2 regions of the Paenibacillus sp. AD87 genome follow, and region 1 is predicted to be linked to the other one. Evidence: a T-box and tRNA genes for the amino acid it is inferred to sense, from the RefSeq annotation. Region 1 holds a T-box; the other holds one or more tRNA genes.
The links. A T-box is a leader RNA that pairs with one kind of tRNA and senses whether it is charged. The one in region 1 lies ahead of trpS (tryptophan--tRNA ligase), so its partner is inferred to be a tRNA-Trp.
Positions count from the first base shown of each region.

Region 2: it has a tRNA-Trp gene. The T-box ahead of trpS (tryptophan--tRNA ligase) is inferred to sense a tRNA for this amino acid. The anticodon was not compared.

Region 1 covers NZ_LXQN01000022.1:209,746-214,302, forward strand. The annotation lists gene gpAD87_RS29115 (aminotransferase-like domain-containing protein) at 1-127, opposite strand, end outside; gene gpAD87_RS29120 (DMT family transporter) at 305-1,240, shown strand; T-box leader at 1,268-1,571, shown strand; gene trpS (tryptophan--tRNA ligase) at 1,733-2,725, shown strand; gene gpAD87_RS29130 (GerAB/ArcD/ProY family transporter) at 2,795-3,901, shown strand; gene gpAD87_RS29135 (spore germination protein) at 3,882-4,557, shown strand, end outside.
Region 2 covers NZ_LXQN01000007.1:522-5,078, forward strand. The annotation lists partial or broken rRNA gene gpAD87_RS00060 (23S ribosomal RNA) at 1-1,066, shown strand, start outside; tRNA gene gpAD87_RS00065 (tRNA-Asn) at 1,135-1,210, shown strand; tRNA gene gpAD87_RS00070 (tRNA-Ser) at 1,214-1,305, shown strand; tRNA gene gpAD87_RS00075 (tRNA-Glu) at 1,312-1,383, shown strand; tRNA gene gpAD87_RS00080 (tRNA-Val) at 1,452-1,527, shown strand; tRNA gene gpAD87_RS00085 (tRNA-Met) at 1,546-1,619, shown strand; tRNA gene gpAD87_RS00090 (tRNA-Asp) at 1,647-1,724, shown strand; tRNA gene gpAD87_RS00095 (tRNA-Phe) at 1,821-1,896, shown strand; tRNA gene gpAD87_RS00100 (tRNA-Thr) at 1,915-1,990, shown strand; tRNA gene gpAD87_RS00105 (tRNA-Tyr) at 2,000-2,085, shown strand; tRNA gene gpAD87_RS00110 (tRNA-Trp) at 2,092-2,165, shown strand; tRNA gene gpAD87_RS00115 (tRNA-His) at 2,195-2,267, shown strand; tRNA gene gpAD87_RS00120 (tRNA-Gln) at 2,279-2,353, shown strand; tRNA gene gpAD87_RS00125 (tRNA-Gly) at 2,358-2,432, shown strand; tRNA gene gpAD87_RS00130 (tRNA-Cys) at 2,439-2,512, shown strand; tRNA gene gpAD87_RS00135 (tRNA-Leu) at 2,538-2,616, shown strand; gene gpAD87_RS00140 (class I SAM-dependent methyltransferase) at 3,221-4,024, shown strand; gene gpAD87_RS00145 (helix-turn-helix domain-containing protein) at 4,208-4,557, opposite strand, start outside.

The DNA.
Region 1 (4,557 bases):
GCTCAGCCAGAACACGCACAGCCGGCAGTTTGATTCCTTTGTCCTGCCATTGTCCACTATTCTGCTGCCGCAATTGGTCCTGAATCCATTGCTTAAGTGATTCGGCGATTATTTCGTATTTTCTCATTGGATTCTGCAACTCCTCCGACTTCAGCATTACCTTAAGTGTACCGGTACAGTAAACGTTTTTGTCTATTGTACCACTATTGGTCTGGCAGTATATTGAATAAGGTCAGACAGCGTACGCAGCAACATATGCGCGGTTGTAGTAGTAAAGAAAAACCGTATTATTGGAGGAAACCCTATGAACAATAGCCAGACTAGAACATACGCATATGTAGCAGCTGTTTTATATGCAGCCATTATTGGTTTATCCTTTTTATTTGTCAAAATGACGGTGAGTGTGGCACATCCAATTGATGTACTTGCACATCGTTTTGCTTTGTCATTACTCGTAGTCAGCATCCCTGTCATTTTCGGATGGATCAAGATCAAGCTAACCCTTCGTGATCTGTGGCGTATCATTCCGTTAGGGCTGCTCTCTCCTGTTTTGTTCTTTGCCTTTCAGGCATTCGGGTTAGTCTCGTCCAACTCATCGGAAGCAGGGATTATCCAGGCGATGGCCCCCGTATTCACACTTGTGTTAGCCTCTATCTTTCTTAAGGAACGTACATCCCTTTTGCAAAAACTGTTCCTGCTGCTGTCCGTGGCGGGTGTAATCTTTATTTTCTTGATGAAAGGAAGCGGGATGTCGGCAGGAAACTTTAAAGGTATTGCTTTACTGCTGCTCTCCACGGTGTGTTTTGCAGGTTATGGTGTGTTGGCAAGACCCTTGGCGCAGAAATATAAACCGATGGAATTGACCTGGGTGACCCTGATGGTTGGATTTATCGTGTTCAACGCAGCTTCTCTGATTCGTCATGCGTCGAGCGGAACCATGATGGATTATGTGAAGCCACTCGGAGATGCATCTTACCTAGGAGCACTGGCCTATCTGGCCGTCCTCTCCACCATGTTCTCCACGCTGCTGGCGAGTTATGCCCTGACTCATCTGGAAGCTTCCAAAATGAGTGTATTCAGTAATTTGTCCACACTCATTTCGATTGCTGGCGGAGCCTGGATATTGCATGAACCTGTCCATGGATACCACTTTGTTGGAGCCTTGCTGATCATCGCAGGTGTACTTGGCACCAATATGAGCGGAAGAAAACGCAAGCTGGTCAATCCAGATAAAGCATGATACAATGTGAAAAATTATAAACGGATGTTATCAACAATGATGAAGAGAAGTACACAGGACAGGATACCTCAGAGAGCCGGCGGATGGTGTGAGCAGGTGTATCGGTCATGTGGAAATGGGCTTCGGAGTTCCGAGTTGAACCCTTTCTGCCACCTGTACTCAGGAGCGCGGATCGTCAGTAGGCAAGGCGGCATGTTCAGCCGTTATCCATGGACAGGATATCGATAAGGAATATGTGGGCTTTCTGCATATATTTATCCGTATCCCTCAAGTGGGCCGCAACCAGCGGCCAATTAAGGTGGCACCGCGAAGCATAAGCTTCGTCCTTCTATTCTGTTCCCGTCTGGGAAACAGGATGAAGGACGAGGCTTTTTTGATTTATGTATGTACCCAAAACTGTTGCAGGCTGAAAGGAGGTGATGGTCGTGGAAGACGGCTGGTGGCGTCAGCAATTAAGGATCGAAAAATTACAACATCAAAGGAGAATGAACCATGAACAAGAACAAAGACATTATTTTAACCGGAGACCGGACAACAGGACAGCTTCATCTCGGCCATTACGTTGGCAGCCTGCGCAGTCGGGTGCAATTGCAGGATGAGTACAAAACGTATATTTTACTGGCTGATGTACAGGCGCTTACGACCCACTATGATCAACCGGGGATGATTGCAGACAGCGTGCATCAAGTGACACTCGATTATCTTGCCGTAGGTATCGATCCCAATAAAGCCACTCTGTTCATCCAGTCGATGATCCCGGAAATTGCCGAGCTGACTGTCATATTCTCCATGTTTATCACGGTGAACAATCTTCGGCATAATCCCACGATTAAAAACGAAGCGCGTGACCGTGGCTATAAGGATCTCTATTACGGATTTCTCGGTTATCCCGTCAGTCAGGCTGCGGATATTGCGTTCTGCAAAGCAACCCTTGTTCCCGCGGGGGAAGACCAGATCCCACATATCGAAACAGCGCGGAAGCTGGTCCGGCGGTTCAATGAATTATATTCGCCAGTTCTGCCTGAACCACGTATTCTGACCGGAGAACGGCTGGGCGGACTGGATGGCGTGGGCAAAATGAGCAAAAGCATGGGCAATGCCATCTCGTTGAATGCTCATCCTGATGATGTGTATGCCAAGCTGGCCAGGGCAAAAACCGATCCTGCCCGCATTCATCGTTCTGACCCAGGACATCCGGATATTTGTCCGGTATTTGCCTATCACCAGCTGTTTCGAAAGGATCAGGCCGCTGAGATTCATGCGAGCTGTAGTGACGGCACCATTGGTTGTAAGGATTGCAAGATGATTGCAGGCACTGCAATTAACGAACTGCTCTCCCCTTTCCGTGAACGGAGAAATTACTATGAACAACGTGGACATGAAGTGAAGGAAATCCTCGTGGAAGGCACACGCCAGGCCCGTCAGGCTGCACGTGAGACGATGCTTGAGGTTCGTGAAGCGATGGGGATACGTTATTTCGACTGACGGTATGAGAAGGCTTGATCACGTTAACACTGCTGAGAACAGTATATTGGGAAAAGAGGTCCCCTCAGCATGAAACCAACACAGCCTTCTTTTTTGCAAGCCATGATGTTAATGATGTTATCTGTAGGCCTGATCAGTCACGTCCTGATCATCCCTGCCCTTTTGTCTTCGGCCAAAAGAGATGCATGGATATCCGTTCTGTTGTCTGCAGGGCCTTATCTTTTATTCACTCTAATGCTTGCCTATGTCTCTCGTTTTCTCCAGCACCAAACCCTGCATGAATGGCTGACTTCCCATCTTGGCAAGCCTCTTGGCATGCTGTTTCGGGTGGGAAACAGCCTCTTTTTTCTGTCCGTGATCTACTTCACTCTGCATGATACCACCACTTGGGCCAAAACCAATTACCTGACGGAGACGCCCATATTGGTTACAAGCATTGCTCTGATGTCTCTCTGTGCCTATGCGGCCTATAAAGGAATACGCTCTCTGGCATTTACAGCAGGTTTGATCCTGCCCCTGGTTGTGCTGCTTGGCTTCTATGTAGCTATCGTCAATACACAGTACAAGGATTACAGTCGTCTGCTGCCTGTGCTTGAACATGGCTGGCATCCCGTGCTTCATGGCACAGTCTACAGTCTTGCAGGCATGTTTGAGTTGCTGTTCATCTGGTATCTGCAGCCCCACCTCTCCAAACGGATACGTGTATGGCAGTACCTGATGCTCGCGTTAATTATCCTTGGGCTGACACTCGGCCCACTCATTGGGGCGGTCGTGGAATTTGACCCTTTTGAAGCTGCCAAAATGCGATATCCCGCCTTTGAAGAATGGCGAATTGCGTCCTTGGGCAAATATATTGCCCAGACTGATTTCTTTTCCATTTATCAGTGGCTCGCCGGTTCTTTTACCCGGATTAGTCTGGCCATGTATATTGTAGTAGAAATTTGGAATATTAAGAGCTCCTCCAGAAGGATCATATGTTGTGCCACTCTTGGCGTCTTTTTTATTCTTACCATGCTGTATCCTCTGGATGATATGACATTCGAAAAACTGCTTGTCCAATACATATTCCCGTTCAATCTCGTGTATCTGAGCGGACTAGCGGTGGTTGCAACAGCAGTTGCATACATCAGTTCACGCCATCAGAGGAGGAAACATCATGGAGCACCAAACGATTGACACCACGTCCCATGAAACGCTGCTTGCCTCTTTCGAAGAGCAGTTCAGTCCCTGCGCAGATGTTGTTATTCAAAGCTTTCCTGCCAAAGATGAAACCGATATGTCGGTGATTATGCTCTATTGCGACGGTTTGGTCGATGGTAAACAAATTAATCAGTTTATTATCCCACGGCTGGAACAGCATTCTCTACATGAAGAAGAAGCACATCCCAAAGAATTGGGGTTAACATTGAATCCAGTGGATGATCTCACAGATACAGAGAATTTAAATCTGCTGATTTTCAGCGGACAATTACTGCTCATTTTCGGAAATGGTGATCAATCCTGCAGTCTAGATATCGCGAGTATACCAGGAAGAACCCCTGAGGAGTCGGCAATCGAGTCATCGATTAAAGGGCCTCGGGATGGGTTCACTGAGGAGTTATCCGTGAATATTGGCCTCATTCGCAAACGAATGAAAACCTCTTCCATGTGTTATGAGAAATATGTTAAAGGTGGTCGTACCCAGACCGCTATTGGTCTGTTGTATGTCAAAGACATCATTAACCCGGATATTCTGAAAGAAGCACGCCAAAATCTCGACCAAATTGAAATCGATGGCATTCTCGGTACCTCTATTATGGAACGTGCCATTATGGGGGGAATTCGCAGTATCT
Region 2 (4,557 bases), on a different contig from region 1:
ACGCCTGCCCGGTGCTGGAAGGTTAAGGGGAGCGGTTAGGAGCAATCCGAAGCTGTGAACCGAAGCCCCCAGTAAACGGCGGCCGTAACTATAACGGTCCTAAGGTAGCGAAATTCCTTGTCAGGTAAATTCTGACCCGCACGAATGGCGTAACGACTTGGGCGCTGTCTCAACGAGAGATCCGGTGAAATTTTAATACCTGTGAAGATGCAGGTTACCCGCGACAAGACGGAAAGACCCCATGGAGCTTTACTGCAGCTTGATATTGAATTTGGGTACGATCTGTACAGGATAGGTGGGAGCCTTTGAAACGTGAGCGCCAGCTTGCGTGGAGGCACCGTTGGGATACCACCCTGATCGTATCTAGGTTCTAACCTGGTACCGTAATCCGGTGCGGGGACAGTGTCAGGTGGGCAGTTTGACTGGGGCGGTCGCCTCCTAAAGAGTAACGGAGGCGCCCAAAGGTTCCCTCAGAATGGTTGGAAATCATTCGAAGAGTGCAAAGGCATAAGGGAGCTTGACTGCGAGACCTACAAGTCGAGCAGGGACGAAAGTCGGGCTTAGTGATCCGGTGGTACCGCATGGAAGGGCCATCGCTCAACGGATAAAAGCTACCCTGGGGATAACAGGCTTATCTCCCCCAAGAGTCCACATCGACGGGGAGGTTTGGCACCTCGATGTCGGCTCATCGCATCCTGGGGCTGAAGTAGGTCCCAAGGGTTGGGCTGTTCGCCCATTAAAGCGGTACGCGAGCTGGGTTCAGAACGTCGTGAGACAGTTCGGTCCCTATCTGTCGTGGGCGTAGGAAATTTGAGAGGAGCTGTCCTTAGTACGAGAGGACCGGGATGGACGTACCGCTGGTGTACCAGTTGTTCCGCCAGGAGCACCGCTGGGTAGCTATGTACGGAAGGGATAAGCGCTGAAAGCATCTAAGCGTGAAGCCCCCCTCAAGATGAGATTTCCCAGTATGTAAGACCCCTTGAAGACGACGAGGTAGATAGGCTGGGGGTGGAAGTGCAGCAATGCATGGAGCTGACCAGTACTAATCGGTCGAGGGCTTATCCAAATATGCAAGTTATAAATCGCACATTTCGTTTCGGATCTAGTTTTCAGAGAATGATCTCTGAAGCATATTCCCTGATAGCTCAGTTGGTAGAGCACTCGACTGTTAATCGAGTTGTCACAGGTTCGAGCCCTGTTCGGGGAGCCATATGGAGAGGTGTCCGAGTTGGCCGAAGGAGCACGATTGGAAATCGTGTAGGCGCCACAAGCGTCTCGAGGGTTCGAATCCCTCTCTCTCCGCCATAGTAAGGCCCGTTGGTCAAGGGGTTAAGACACCTCCCTTTCACGGAGGTAACAGGGGTTCGAATCCCCTACGGGTCATATCTAACTTCAAAAAAAGAAGTTGATTTTCACAGCAGTTTTATGATAAGATCATAAATGTGTTGTTCGGAGGCTTAGCTCAGCTGGGAGAGCATCTGCCTTACAAGCAGAGGGTCGGGGGTTCGATCCCCTCAGCCTCCACCATATAACTTTTAATAACGACGCGGGGTGGAGCAGCCCGGTAGCTCGTCGGGCTCATAACCCGAAGGCCGCAGGTTCAAATCCTGCCCCCGCAATTATACTTTCTTTCAAGAAAGTGATCTGGAACCGTGGTGTAGTTGGCCTAACATGCCTGCCTGTCACGCAGGAGATCGCGGGTTCGAATCCCGTCGGTTCCGCCATTTTAATCTTTACATGAGGAAGCTGTTCACTAAATCTGCTATATGGCACCGAACGCCCTAGATAAAGTGTAACGTTTCGAGATTAAACTTTATTGTGGCTCGGTAGCTCAGTCGGTAGAGCAGAGGACTGAAAATCCTCGTGTCGGCGGTTCGATTCCGTCCCGAGCCACCATTTATCACAACTTAATACGCCGGTGTAGCTCAACTGGTAGAGCAACTGACTTGTAATCAGTAGGTTGGGGGTTCAAGTCCTCTCGCCGGCACCATGTAATCCTGGAGGATTAGCGAAGTGGCCAAACGCATCAGACTGTAAATCTGCTCCCGTACGGGTTCGGTGGTTCGAATCCATCATCCTCCACCAGTTTTTAGGGGCATAGTTTAAAGGTAGAACAACGGTCTCCAAAACCGTTGGTGTGGGTTCAATTCCTGCTGCCCCTGCCAATTAACTTTTAAGAGCATATTGTATTATGGCGGTCGTGGCGAAGTGGTTAACGCACCGGTTTGTGGATCCGGCATTCGGGGGTTCAATTCCCCTCGATCGCCCTTTTGTTTTTTGGGGATTAGCCAAGCGGTAAGGCAACGGACTTTGACTCCGTCATGCATAGGTTCAAATCCTATATCCCCAGCCATTATGCGGACGTGGCTCAGCGGTAGAGCATCGCCTTGCCAAGGCGAGGGTCGCGGGTTCGATTCCCGTCGTCCGCTCCAAAATATGGCGCCATAGCCAAGTGGTAAGGCACAGCTCTGCAAAAGCTTTATCCCCAGTTCGAATCTGGGTGGCGCCTCCAGTATATTTTCATAAAAACATCATATGCCGGCGTGGCGGAATGGCAGACGCGCTCGACTCAAAATCGAGTGGGAAACCGTGGAGGTTCGAGTCCTCTCGCCGGTATTCAAGCAAGTAAGGAAAAGCTCATTAGATGCAAAATCTAATGAGCTTTTTTTTATTTGGTGGAATTGAAGATGAACGTGCGGCAGTTAAGCAAAGAGGGGCTCCTGAATGAATCTCGTAGGTAACCACAACACTATTACTGAGGGGGAATCCAGCATGATGTGCTTGGACAATACGCGATATTCTGGTATCTCTAGATTGAAAGTACTGCTTTACCTGTAAATTGGCGACCTTTCAATTGCTGTGCTACTGCGTCAATTTCATCCCCTAATTTCTTATGGCTTATAGAAGGAGATGAAGTTATTTTTGTTTATGTATTGATGCATAACTTCAATGAGTATATTGTAGATATATAAAGCTCTGATATTATTTCAAATAATTGCGGATATTATAGCTCTATTAAATTCATATAAAAGATGCTTATCAAAACAAGAAAATATCCTTTTTGCGAATTTATATTTTATAAAAGAAATGGAGTGAAGCAATTTGTCTGAGGAACAACATATATCCAAGCATCCTGAAATATTATTCGATCTATCTGTGTGGGAAGAAGCGTGGAAGAATCAGTCCACAGCTTCAATATACAATATGAAGAGCGCAACGTTTGACGCGAAATCAGCATTTTGAACGATGGGCTAGAGAATATCATCAACAGTCGTTTACAGAAGAAGGAAAGCAGCGATCCGGACGCATCATAGGCTGGATTGAAAATCAGGGAGTGAGTTTTGACGGGTTATCGATATTAGACATTGGAGCAGCGTCGGGCATATTTACGATTCCTTTTGCAACCAAAGGAGCGACTGTTACAGCTGTAGAGCCCTCTGAACTGTTAGTTTCATTAATGAAGGAGACAATTCCTGCATCCCTTACATCCAGTATTGATATCGTTTCAGAGCGGTTCGAGGACATATCGATTCAGGACAAAGGCTGGAAGAAGAAATATGATTTTGCATTTGCATCCATGTGCCCGGCGATTTCGAATTGGGAAACAATTGAACAGGCGATCAGCACTGCTCGAAAGTATGTTTATATCAGCACGATGGCTGGATCGAGAGAGCACACACTAATAGATGAGCTTAAAGAGGTACTAGGTGTCTATCCATCATACAACGCTGGAGATATGGGATATATACAACAGCTGCTGTACCTGAAAGATTATTCTTACACCACCTTAATCACTAAAGAAACAAGTTATATGGAGATGCCTGTTGAGGAAGTCGTTGATAAGCTTCAGGAGTGGCTTAGCACGCACGAACTGCCAACGGATGAAGGTTCACTTGCCCTGGCTGAGCAATATATTAGAGACACTTACAAGGATGGTATGGTTACATTCTCACGTGGAGGGAAGTTCGGTAAAATTCTGATTCAATTGGAGCAACCGAATATGAAAGTGGTACGGCCCAAGTAACAGTAGACCCATTTCAGCAATAATTAATTTAGATGAAATTTTAAGGGAGCAAAGGGAGCAGTTATACTGCTCCCTTTTGATGTTCATATATAAAACAACTTATTCTTCGACTAAATAACAAACGTTCTTCTTCTATAGATAGAAATAGTTATAACCCTCGTACTTCATCCCCAAAAGAGCCGTTTACTGCTTTATGGATAGATCAGGCTTCTGCTTTCGTTCCCTATACTGTCCAGGAGTGATCCCTTCCCATTTTCGAAAAGAACGGATAAAGTTCTGCGGGTTGTTATAACGAAGCCGTGCGGCAATATCCTTGACCGCTAGCTCGCTTTCGTCAAGCCACTTTTTAGCTATACTGAAGCGGTACTTCGTCAGATACTCACTGAAAGCACAGCCTGTCTCTTTGCGGAACACACTACTTAGGTAGTTGGCATTGTAGTGAAGTCTGGATGCGCATTCCTCCAACGTCAGATCCTTATCGTATTCTTGCTGGATGATGGCAATCATTTTCTCGGATATGTGCTGATATTGGG